3 regions of the Buttiauxella sp. WJP83 genome follow, and region 1 is predicted to be linked to each of the others. Evidence: predicted binding sites of a transcription regulator. Region 1 holds the regulator's gene; each other region holds the start of a gene.

Evidence for each region. The regulator sigma-54, encoded in region 1, starts transcription at its own class of promoters, with help from an activator protein. The targets are predictions, from matches to a motif close to GTTGGCACANNTTTCGCTNT.
Region 2: the regulator sigma-54 is predicted to act here: its motif matches at 1,791-1,810, upstream of glnA (glutamate--ammonia ligase).
Region 3: the regulator sigma-54 is predicted to act here: its motif matches at 2,132-2,151, upstream of norV (anaerobic nitric oxide reductase flavorubredoxin).

What each region holds. Positions count from the first base shown of each region.
Region 1 covers NZ_CP110080.1:469,678-473,968, forward strand. The annotation lists gene rapZ (RNase adapter RapZ) at 1-798, opposite strand, end outside; gene ptsN (PTS IIA-like nitrogen regulatory protein PtsN) at 852-1,343, opposite strand; gene hpf (ribosome hibernation promoting factor) at 1,426-1,713, opposite strand; gene rpoN (RNA polymerase factor sigma-54) at 1,736-3,169, opposite strand; gene lptB (LPS export ABC transporter ATP-binding protein) at 3,217-3,942, opposite strand; gene lptA (lipopolysaccharide ABC transporter substrate-binding protein LptA) at 3,949-4,291, opposite strand, start outside.
Region 2 covers NZ_CP110080.1:4,628,945-4,633,235, forward strand. The annotation lists gene typA (ribosome-dependent GTPase TypA) at 1-1,519, opposite strand, end outside; gene glnA (glutamate--ammonia ligase) at 1,895-3,304, shown strand; gene glnL (nitrogen regulation protein NR(II)) at 3,571-4,291, shown strand, end outside.
Region 3 covers NZ_CP110080.1:3,616,155-3,620,445, reverse strand. The annotation lists gene norW (NADH:flavorubredoxin reductase NorW) at 1-647, opposite strand, end outside; gene norV (anaerobic nitric oxide reductase flavorubredoxin) at 644-2,083, opposite strand; gene norR (nitric oxide reductase transcriptional regulator NorR) at 2,302-3,816, shown strand; gene OH773_RS16725 (EAL domain-containing protein) at 3,841-4,291, opposite strand, start outside.

The sequences.
Region 1 (4,291 bases):
GCGGAAATAGTCTGCCAATTGCTCAGCAATATAAACTGAACGGTGTTTACCGCCGGTACAGCCAATCGCCACTGTCAGATAGCTACGATTGTTGGTTTCCAGCATGGGTAACCATAGCTCAAGATAGCTACGTGTCTGGTAGATAAAATTGTGCACTTCGGTATGACGGTCGAGGAACGCAGCCACAGGTCTGTCCAAACCCGTCATCGGACGCAGTTTCGGGTCCCAGTGTGGGTTTGGCAGGAAGCGTACGTCAAACACATAATCCGCATCAATCGGAATACCGTGTTTAAAGCCAAAGGATTCGAAGACCATGGTCAGTTCGCGTTCACGCTTACCAAGCAGGCGAGTACGCAACATTTCCGCGAGCTCATGCACTGACATCTCAGAAGTATCAATGATCAGGTCGGCTCTTGATTTCAATGGCTCCAGCAAATCACTTTCTTCATCTATCGCACTTTCTAGCGATAGATTTTTACTTGAAAGCGGATGCAGACGGCGAGTGTCACTATAACGACGAATCAGCGTGTTGCGGTCGGCATCAAGGAACAATAATTGCGGCGAAAAGGTATCAGGCAGGTTAGTCATTGCCTGTTCAAAAATTTCTGGGTTTTCCGGCATGTTACGCACATCAATGCTGACTGCCGCAGAAATTTGGCGCTCTGCGAGAGTTTTGGCAAGATCAGGCAACAGTACCACTGGCAGGTTATCTACACAGTAGAATCCCATATCTTCTAACGCGCGCAAGGCTACAGACTTCCCTGAACCAGAGCGGCCGCTGACAATCATCAGCACCATGTCATCACTCCCCCAACTTCTCTTGCTGTGGCTTTCGCATGACCGCAGCCAGATTATTCACTTTCACTACCTTGTTCTGTTTCGGTAATGATCTGATAAAGCTCTTCATCGCTCTGTGCGGACCGCAGGCGTCGGCAAATCGTTTTGTCAGCCAGACGTTTCGCGACCAATGACAAAGTATGCAAATGCGTTTTTGTTTGATCCGCAGGAACAAGCAGCGCAAACATCAGGTCAACCGGCTGATTATCGATAGCATCAAAGGCGATAGGGGTTTCCAGTTTAATAAAGACCCCGACAGCACGAGTGGTATCTTCTTCCAGTTTTCCATGAGGGATGGCGATACCATTACCGATACCGGTACTGCCCATTCGTTCGCGCGTCAACACAGCCTCAAACACCACTTGTGGTGGCAGGCCGAGCTGTTTTGCTGCCAGTTCACTGATGATTTCCAGTGCACGTTTTTTACTCTGGCAATGTACATTGGTACGGGTACATTCCTTGTTCAGGACATTACTAAGTTGTAGAGCAGAATCGTTGTTCATCATAAGTTCACCTAAGCACCCTGTTATGCTAACGGCCCGTCACTTAGCGTAACAGGCCGCAGGGTTGTAACAGTTGCCCGGATTATCAGTGTTGTTTTAGTTTATCTTTATGTTTGGTTAACTGGCGTGCCAGTTTATCAATCAAACCATCAATCGCCGCATACATATCCTGGCCTTCCGCGCTGGCATGAATTTCACCACCATTTACATGTAGCGTTGCATCGGCAATATGCGTGACTTTTTCCACTTTTAACACAATATAGACTTGGTTAATTCTTTCGAAGTACTGCTCCAGTTTGGCAAACTTCGTACTCACAAAATCGCGTAGTGCGTCAGTGATTTCGACGTTATGTCCTGTAATGTTGAGCTGCATAGTGTCTTCCTTATCGGTTAAGTCAAACCAATTGCTTACGCTGATTTGACGGTGGTATGGATAAAGACTCTCGGTACTTCGCAACGGTGCGGCGTGCCACCATGATCCCCTGATCGGATAGCATAGTCGTTAACTTGCTATCACTCAGTGGTTTCGCAGGGTTTTCCGCAGCAATTAATTTCTTCACCAATGCACGAATTGCCGTCGAGGAGGCTTCGCCCCCACCTTCGGTATTAACATGGCTTGAGAAGAAATACTTCAATTCAAATATACCGCGTGGGCTATGCAGGTATTTCTGCGTGGTCACACGGGAAATGGTCGACTCATGCATCTCGACCACCTGGGCGATATCAGCGAGAACCATCGGTTTCATGTGTTCTTCGCCAAGTTCAAAGAAGCCCTGCTGTTGCTCTACAATGCAGCGGCTGACGCGCAGCAGCGTGTCGTTCCGGCTTTCCAGACTTTTAATCAGCCACTTTGCTTCTTGTAAGTTACTGCGAATAAACTGCGAGTCGCTGTCATTGCGGGCGTTGGTGCCCATCGCAGCGTACTGCTGGTTTATTTTCAAACGTGGAATGCTGTCGGCGTTCAGTTCTACGGTCCAGCGACCCTGTACTTTTTTCACCAGCACATCCGGAATGACATATTCCGGTTCGCTGGTCTGAATAGATTGTCCTGGGCGCGGGTCAAGAGATTGAATCAGGCACATTGCCTCTTTCAATACTTCCTCTTTCAGACGCGTGACGCGCATCAGGCTGCGGAAATCATGGTTGGCGAGCAGATCCAGGTGATCGCTGACAATCAAGCGGGCTTCGGTTAGCCACGGTGTTTCGCGGGCGAATTGCGAAAGCTGTATAAGCAGGCAGTCACGCAGATCGCGTGCGGCGACACCAACAGGATCGAAACGTTGTACGCGTTTGAGTACCGCTTCCACTTCGTCGAGGGTGATTTCGTCATCACCCATGCTTTCCAGAATTTCTTCCAGAGAGACCGTGAGGTAACCCATTTCGTCAACGGCATCGACAATAGACGTCGCTATCGCTGTGTCGGTGTCTGAAAACGGGGTGAGATCGACCTGCCACATTAAATAATCTTGCAGCGTTTGTGTCGTTTCACCCTGATAAACCGGCAATTCATCGTCAATGTAATCTGTTCCGGTTCCTGATGGCGTGCCCGCGGTGTAGATTTCATCCCAGCTGGCATCCAGCGGTAACTCGTCGGGCATCTCTTTTTGTTCGAGTGCCTCGCGAGTATCTAACGCTTCATCTTCACGAACTTCCTGAGTCTCAATTTCTTCATGCAGATCGGTTTGCTCAAGCAGTGGGTTACTTTCCAGTGCTTGCTGAAGTTCTTGCTGTAGCTCTAACGTCGACAGTTGCAACAGACGAATTGCCTGCTGTAGCTGGGGGGTCATAGCAAGTTGTTGGCTAAGCCTTAATTGCAAACCTTGCTTCATATTCAGAGCGAGCTTCCTCAGGTGTACAGAATTATGGGTCTACCCTATCAGAGTCTGAACTCTTCGCCCAGATACACGCGCTTAACATGCTCGTCTTCCAGGATTTCAGCTGGTGTGCCATGGGCGATTAAATGGCCCTGGCTTACGATGTAAGCACGTTCACAAACAGCCAGCGTTTCACGTACGTTATGGTCAGTAATCAGTACTCCGAGACCGCTGTCGCGCAGATGCTCGATGATTCGCTTGATGTCGATGACGGATATTGGGTCAACACCGGCAAAAGGTTCATCCAGAAGAATAAATTTTGGATTAGCCGCAAGTGCGCGGGCAATTTCAACACGGCGGCGCTCACCACCAGACAATGACTGCCCGAGGTTATTGCGCAAATGTTCGATGTGGAACTCTTCCATCAGCTCATTAGCGCGGTCTTCACGCTGCTCAACAGAAAGGTCGTCACGGATTTGCAGCACGGCCATCAAGTTATCGAACACACTTAAACGGCGGAAAATCGATGCTTCTTGCGGTAAGTAACCGATGCCGCGACGAGCACGAGCATGCAACGGCAGCAGACTAATATCTTCATCATCAATAATGATGTTGCCTGCATCACGCGGCACAATGCCAACCACCATGTAAAAGGTCGTGGTTTTCCCGGCACCGTTCGGGCCAAGTAATCCCACAATTTCACCAGACTTAACAGTCAGGCTGACATCTTCAACAACGCGGCGGCCCTTGTAGGCTTTGGCGAGATTTTTTGCAATTAAAGTAGCCATAACGAATTAGTTACTCTTTTTCTGCGCAGGGGCTGGTGCCGGAGCCTGGCCGTCTTTTTTCTGCAACTGAGAAGGGACCAGAACGGTTGTGACACGTTTACCTTTTTCGCTAAAGGCCTGCATCTTCTGTTCTTTTACCAGGTAAGTAATCTTGTCGCCTTTGATATTGCTATCCAATTGTTCCAGATAGGCATTTCCGGTTAGCACGACGAAATCATTTTGTAGCTCATAGTGCATGGTAGACGCGTGGCCTTTAACTGGCTTACCGCTATCCTGCATCTGATAGAAAGTGGCAGGATTACCATAACCATCAATGACTTCCTTACCTTCTTCACCGCCAGGACGAGTC
Region 2 (4,291 bases), 550 kb from region 1:
CCTGCAGACCGTACAGAGCAAACGCAACCGCTTTACCCTGGCCGTTAGAGATCAGCACGCCGTTCTGACGTTGGCCCACTTCGCCCTGACGCACATCGTCATAATGGCTGAAGGTGGAGTACAGCAGACCTGTACCAGAAGTCATGGTCATGAATTCGTTACGGAAGCCGATCAGGCCACGGCTTGGGATCACGTAGTCAAGACGTACGCGGCCTTTGCCGTCTGGATTCATGTTTTTCAGGTCGCCTTTACGCTCACCAAGAGCCTGCATCACAGAACCCTGGTGTTGCTCTTCGATATCAAGAGTCACGTTTTCAAACGGTTCCTGCTTACGGCCATCGATTTCACGGAAGATAACTTTCGGACGGGACACAGCCAGTTCGAAGCCTTCACGACGCATGTTTTCGATAAGAACAGACAGGTGCAGTTCGCCACGACCAGATACACGGAATGCATCCGCATCTTCGGTTTCTTCAACGCGCAGCGCAACGTTGTGCACCAGCTCTTTGTTCAGGCGGTCAAGGATCTGACGAGAGGTAACAAATTTACCTTCTTTGCCACAGAACGGAGAGGTGTTGACGTTGAAGAACATGGAAACAGTAGGTTCATCAACAGACAGTGCTGGCAGCGCTTCAACATTTTGCGTATCGCAAAGGGTGTCGGAGATATTCAGTTCGCCAAGACCGGTAATCGCGATGATGTCGCCTGCTTCGGCTTCGGTGGATTCAATACGCTCCAGACCGAGGTGGGTCAGCACTTTGCCAACTTTACCGTTACGAGTTTTACCTTCGCTGTCGATGATAGTGATCTGCTGGTTAGGCTTCACTTTACCGCGTTTGATGCGACCGATGCCGATTACGCCAACATAGTTGTTGTAGTCGAGCTGGGAAATTTGCATCTGGAACGGACCATCAAGGTCAACGCTTGGTGCTTTAACGTGGTCAACAATCGCCTGGTACAGCGGGGTCATGTCTTCCGCCATATCACCGTGATCGTTACCCGCGATACCCATCAATGCAGATGCATAGATGATTGGGAAATCGAGCTGTTCGTCGGTTGCTTCAAGGTTAACGAACAGGTCGAATACCTGATCAACAACCCAGTCAGGACGCGCACCAGGACGGTCAACTTTGTTGATGACAACAATTGGCTTCAAACCATGGGCAAATGCCTTTTTGGTTACGAAGCGCGTCTGCGGCATTGGGCCATCCATTGCATCAACGACCAGCAGAACGGAGTCAACCATGGACATTACACGTTCAACTTCACCACCGAAGTCGGCGTGCCCAGGGGTATCAACGATGTTGATACGGTAGTCATTCCATTTGATAGCGGTGTTTTTAGCGAGGATGGTAATCCCACGCTCTTTCTCCAAATCGTTGGAGTCCATCACGCGTTCGGTGGCTTCAGCACGTTCGTTACTGAAAGTACCAGATTGCTGCAGCAGCTTATCAACCAGGGTAGTTTTACCATGGTCAACGTGCGCGATGATGGCGATATTACGCAGATTTTCGATCACAACTTTGCCTCAGGCATTTAGAAATAGCGCGTTATTGTACACGTATTAATCGAAGTACAGAACAAGATCACAAAGAACCTTTACAAACAATGTTGAAAGTAAGGGTTTGTGATCGCTTTCACGGAGCAAAAAAGGGAGCCATAACGAAAATTGCACCAATATGGTGCTCAAATCTCAGACTGAAGCACTACATTGGTGCAAACTATCCATCATGGTGCAGCCCTTTTGCACTATACCGCGCATGATAGCGCCTTTTTAGGGTAATTTAAAAGTTGGCACAGATTTCGCTTTAATCATTTCAGGGCGAAAAGCCAAATAGAATGTATTGAACACCTCGTTACCACGACGACAATGACCAATCCAGGAGATTTAAGTATGTCCGCTGAACACGTATTGACGATGCTGAATGAGCATGAAGTGAAATTTGTTGATTTGCGCTTCACTGACACCAAAGGTAAGGAACAGCACGTCACAATTCCTGCTCACCAGGTGAATGCTGAATTCTTCGAAGAAGGCAAAATGTTTGATGGCTCCTCGATTGGTGGCTGGAAAGGCATCGACGAATCCGACATGGTTTTGATGCCAGACGCATCTACCGCGGTTATTGACCCGTTCTTCGCAGACTCCACTCTTATCATTCGTTGTGACATTCTTGAGCCAGGCACTTTGCAGGGTTACGACCGTGACCCACGCTCCATCGCAAAACGTGCTGAAGACTACCTGCGCTCAACTGGTATTGCCGATACTGTACTGTTCGGGCCAGAGCCAGAGTTCTTCCTGTTCGATGACATCCGTTTTGGTAGCTCTATCTCCGGTTCTCACGTTGCTATCGATGATATCGAAGGCGCATGGAACACCGGTACTAAATACGAAGGCGGTAACAAAGGTCACCGTCCTGCTGTTAAAGGCGGTTACTTCCCGGTTCCTCCGGTTGACTCATCTCAGGACCTGCGTTCTGCAATGTGTCTGACCATGGAGCAAATGGGTCTGGTGGTTGAAGCGCATCACCACGAAGTGGCAACTGCTGGTCAGAACGAAATCGCCACCCGCTTTAACACCATGACCAAAAAAGCGGACGAAATTCAGATCTACAAATATGTGGTTCATAACGTTGCTCACGCATACGGCAAAACTGCGACCTTCATGCCAAAACCAATGTTTGGTGATAACGGTTCCGGTATGCACTGCCACATGTCCCTGTCCAAGAACGGTGTAAACCTGTTCTCTGGCGACAAATATGCAGGCCTGTCTGAGCAAGCGCTGTACTACATCGGTGGCGTTATCAAGCACGCTAAAGCCATCAACGCCCTGGCGAACCCAACAACCAACTCTTACAAGCGTCTGGTCCCAGGTTATGAAGCTCCAGTTATGCTGGCTTACTCTGCCCGTAACCGTTCTGCTTCTATCCGTATTCCAGTGGTTGCGTCTCCGAAAGCACGTCGTATCGAAGTGCGCTTCCCAGACCCAGCAGCTAACCCGTACCTGTGCTTTGCAGCTCTGCTGATGGCTGGTCTTGATGGCATCAAGAACAAAATCCATCCGGGCGAAGCAATGGACAAAAACCTGTACGACCTGCCGCCAGAAGAAGCGAAAGAGATCCCACAAGTTGCTGGCTCTCTGGAAGAAGCACTGAACTGCCTGAACGAAGACCGTGAGTTCCTGACTGCAGGTGGCGTGTTCACCAATGACGCAATCGATGCTTACATCGCCCTGCGTATTGAAGAAAATGACCGTGTGCGTATGACTCCGCACCCGGTAGAGTTTGAGTTGTACTACAGCGTTTAATATTAGTAATACTCTGCGGATTTCTTGCCACAGCCAGGCGGTAATCGAATGAATCCCGATGAGCTTACTCAAGTAAGTGATTCGGGTGAATGAGAGTAGCCAACACAGCTGTGGTAAGAAAGACGTTGAGGATTTTGTTGCCGTGGAAACTTTTGGCCCATCTCATGATGGGCTTTTTTCTCCACAAATAACCTTCTGTAGCAATATCTTTTGCCCGCAGGAAACTATACTGCACCATCACAGTGCAAATTATCGGAGACTGCTGTATGGCAACCGGCACACTGCCCGATGCTGGGCAGATCCTGAATTCTTTAATCAACAGTATTTTACTGGTCGATGACGAGCTGGCGGTGCATTACGCCAATCCGGCTGCACAGCAACTTTTGGCGCAAAGTTCGCGCAAGCTGTACGGCACACCACTTCCTGAGCTGTTGAGTTACTTTTCGCTAAATGTTGGCTTGATGCAGGAAAGCCTGACCGCAGGTCAGGGCTTTACCGATAACGAAGTCACACTGGTTATTGATAGCCGTTCCCACATTCTTTCTCTGACTGCACAACGTTTGCCAGAAGGTTTCATCCTGATGGAAATGGCGCCGATGGATAACCAACGACGTTTAAGTCAGGAACAGTTACAGCAAGCGCAGCAAATTGCCGCTCGTGACTTAGTCCGTGGGCTGGCACATGAGATTAAAAATCCACTGGGTGGATTACGCGGCGCAGCGCAATTACTGGCAAAAGCCTTACCCGATCCGTCTCTCACTGAATACACCAAGGTGATTATCGAGCAAGCTGACCGCTTACGTAATCTGGTGGACAGGCTGTTAGGCCCGCAACAACCTGGCATGCACGTCACTGAAAGTATTCATAAAGTCACAGAACGTGTGATGAAACTGGTGTCGATGGAGTTGCCAGCCAATGTGACGCTGGTGAGAGATTACGATCCAAGTTTGCCGGAGTTAGCGCATGACCCCGACCAAATTGAACAGA
Region 3 (4,291 bases), 1.6 Mb from region 1:
ATGCTTTGTTCTGTTTTTGCCAGTGATTCAAGCCGCTGATTAAACAACAGTTCCACGCCCATTTGATTCAGTCGATGCTGAAGGCGGCTGCTGACTTCAGCAGGCATCAGCGAGGCGAGCAGGCTGGAAGCGTTATCCACCAGAATCACCTGTTTGCCAGCGCGACAAAAATCCATCGCCAGTTCAGTACCAATCAGGCCGCCGCCTAGAATCATTACCCGGCGAGCATCACGCAGCGATGATTCGCAGGCCATAAACTCTTGCTGGCTGTTGAGCGTCAGCATCAACTCTTTACCCGGAATCGGCGGAAGCAGGGCGCTTGAACCGGTCGCCAGAACCAGTTTGTCATACGGCCATTGCTGGTCACCACATTTCACCAGACGTTCGTGGCGGTCGATTGATGAAACCCAGCTATTGGCGTTCAGCGTGAGATTAAACTGCTCGGCAAACTCCCCGGCACGCTGCCGGGTGAGGTCGTCTGCACGTTGGTTCAGGCTGATAACGTGGCTGAGATCGGGCTTGTTGTATTCATCCATACTGTCGGCGGCAATCAGGCGCACAGGAACCTGCGCATCATGCTTGCGGATGTTTTTAACCAGTTGGCGGGCAGCAAAGCCCGAACCGATAATCACAATGCCATGTTTCATTTTGCCTCCGTCGCCAGTACATCAAACACGTCTTTGCCGAGCGAGCATTCCGGGCACAGGAAGGTGTCAGGCACTTCGCTCCACGGGGTGCCAGGTGCGACGTCCTGCATGGATTCACCGGTTGCTGGATCGTAAATCCATTGGCACACGCTGCACTGCATTTGCGGACCTAAGTCAGCGCAGGTTTTCACTTCAGCAACGTTTACCTGCTGTGGGGCAGCAGGTGCTGAAACCAGCGGTGCCAAAGCCCACTGACGGGCAATTTCGCGACCATGCTGGCGGCAGATTTCCAGCGCGTCGAGATCCGGACGCCACTTGGCTTTCAGGCTCATCGACATTTCAAAACCCGCGTCTTGCAAGCGGGTAGACAGGCGGTCTACCGCGCCGCCACTCCAGCCATGGGAACCGAAGGCGCTGGCACGTTTATTACGGAAACGCAGGCCGGTCATTTCCTCAACCAGTCCGGCGATTTTTGGCATCATCACGTTGTTCATGGTGGAGGTGCCGACCAGCACGCCCTTGGAACGGAACACGTTGGTGAGGATGTCGTTTTTGTCGCTGCGGGCCACGTTAAAGATTTTTACCGCCACACTCGGGTCAACTTCATTAATCCCCTGACCAATCGCGTCGGCCATCATTCGGGTGTTGTTAGACATGGTGTCGTAGAAAATCGTGATTCTGTCTTCCTGATAATCTGCCGCCCATTTCAGGTACATTTCGACAATCTGAGTTGGGTTTTCGCGCCAGACCACACCGTGGGAAGTGGCAATCATGTCCACCGGCAGGTTGAAGCCAAGGATCTCGGTAATTTTCGGCGTCACCAAACGGCTGAACGGTGTCAGAATGTTGGCGTAGTAGCGCTGGCATTGTTCGAACAGTTCGCTTTGATCGACCTCGTCGTTGAACAGGCGTTCATCGCAATAGTGCTGGCCGAAGGCGTCATTACTGAACAGTACTGCATCGCCCGTCATGTAAGTCATCATACTGTCAGGCCAGTGCAGCATTGGGGTTTCAACGAAGATCAGCTGTTTGCCGTTGCCAATATCCAGGCTGTCACCGGTTTTCACCACGTTGAAGTTCCATTCAGGATGGTGATGGTGGCCGGTAATGGAGTCAATGGCGTTAGCCGTACAGTAAATCGGAGTATCCGGGATGCAGGACATCAACTCAGTCAGTGCGCCCGCGTGGTCTTCTTCCGCATGGTTGATGATGATGCAATCAATGTCCGCCAGGTCGATTTCACTACGCAAATTCTGCACAAACTCGCGGCTGAATTTGTGGTCGACGGTGTCGATCAGCACATTTTTTTCTTCACGGATAAGATAGCTATTGTAGCTGCTGCCACGCAGCGTTTTGTATTCGGTGCCGTGGAAATCACGCACTTCCCAGTCACGTTGGCCAACCCAATGAATGTTGTTTTTTACTAAAATAGCCATCTGTCATACCTCAAAAAGAATTAAAAAAATGATGCTTGTGTTGGATATATTACAAATGGCGTGCCAACTTTTTATGTTGTTGATTTTAAAGTGTTTTAATGAAGATGGATAAAATTGAATTGTCATAATGACAATGCAAAGAGATGTCGTTTTGACAATTGAATTGTCTTTTTGACTACCGAAGAGTAAGTTAGCGAAATTGTTTTATGGAGCCGCTTATGAGCCTGTCTATTACCTCTCTCGCCAATATTGCTATCGAGCTGCAAAGCGGCATTTCACATCAGGATCGTTTTGCTCGTTTGATTCGCACCTTGCGCCAGCTTTTAGGTGGTGATGCGACGGCGTTGCTGCGTTATGAAGCCCGGCAATTTCGCCCGTTGGCCATTGATGGGCTGGCGGAAGATGTGCTCGGACGGCGCTTCGATTTAGATGCACACCCGCGCCTTGAGGCTATTGCACGGGCAGGGGATGTGGTGCGTTTTCCCGCAGAGAGCGAATTACCCGATCCCTACGACGGGCTCATTCCCGACCATACCGATTTAAAAGTGCATGCTTGCCTCGGCCTACCGCTATTTGCCGATCAAAACCTGATTGGCGCGTTAACCGTCGATGGAATGGACCCTTTGCAGTTCGATCACTTCAGTGATGAAGAGTTGCGTTTGATTAGCGTGTTGGCGGCCGGTGCATTAAATAATGCCATGCTGATGGAACAACTTGAAAATCAAACGCCTGCTGTAGCCATGCTCCCCGCCGCCAGTAAAACCAACAGCACTGAAATGGTCGGGTTATCTGCGGGCATTATGCAGCTTAAGAAAGAGATCGAAATCGTCGCCGGTTCCGATCTCAATGTGCTGATCACCGGGGAAACGGGCGTCGGCAAAGAGCTGGTGGCGCGGGCCATTCACAGTGGTTCGGCGCGTGCCGCCAATCCTCTGGTGTACCTCAACTGTGCGGCATTGCCGGAAAGTGTGGCGGAAAGCGAGCTGTTCGGTCACGTGAAAGGGGCATTTACCGGGGCTATTCACCATCGAACGGGTAAGTTTGAGATGGCAGATAACGGCACGCTGTTTCTGGATGAGATCGGGGAGTTGCCGTTAACGCTACAGGCAAAATTGCTGCGTGTTTTACAGTACGGCGATATACAGCGAGTGGGCGATGACAGCAGCCAAAGAGTCAATGTGCGCGTACTGGCGGCGACCAATCGTGATCTTAAACAGCATGTGCTGGCAGGGGAGTTTCGTGCCGATTTGTTCCATCGTCTGAGCGTGTTTCCGCTGCATGTTCCGCCGTTGCGCGAGCGCGGTGATGACATCACGCTGCTGGCGGGGTTTTTCTGCGAGCAAAGCCGCGTAAAAATGGGGCTTAAACAGGTGGCGTTGAGCGATGCTGCGCGTGATTTACTGCGTCGTTACGACTGGCCAGGGAACATTCGCGAGCTGGAACATGCGCTTTACCGCGCGACCGTGTTAGCGCGTTCAGGCAAGCCGGGCGGTGAAGTCTGGCTTCAGCCGCAACATTTTCAACTGAGCGAAGCAGATACCAAACCGGCTGACATCCAGGGAGAAACCGTGCCGGTGGTGGATAATTTGCGTACCGCAACCGACGATTTCCAGCGCCAGATTATTATCAGTACCCTGGATGCCAACGCCGGAAACTGGGCGGCGAGTGCCAGACAGCTACAATTAGATGTCGCCAATTTACACCGCCTGGCAAAACGCCTTGGCGTGAAATAGTGTCTGGCATTTTTCAGGTGCGTTTCATCCCCTGGCGCTATAGTTTGCGACCCATTCGATGAACTTATCTTTTGGCAGAGCTTTACTGAACAACCAGCCCTGGCCGTACTGCACACCCTGAGTACGTAACCAGGTGGCCTGGACGGGGGTTTCGATCCCCTCGGCGACCATTAAAATCCCCAACGAGTTGGCCATTTCAATGATATGCGGAGTGATATTTTTATATCCAATCGCATCAACAAATGACTTATCTATTTTCAGAATATCGACATCAAGATCCTGTAAATAACTCAGGCTAGAATAGCCCGTGCCAAAATCATCAATATAGATTGCATGACCTGCCTGGCGATATTGCGCAATAATCGGCGCGGTCACTTTCGGATCGGCAAAGCCGCGTTCGGTAATTTCAAATGCTATTTGACCCGGTTTGACGGAGTAACGTGACAAATAAGGGATGATGACTTCCAGTATATGT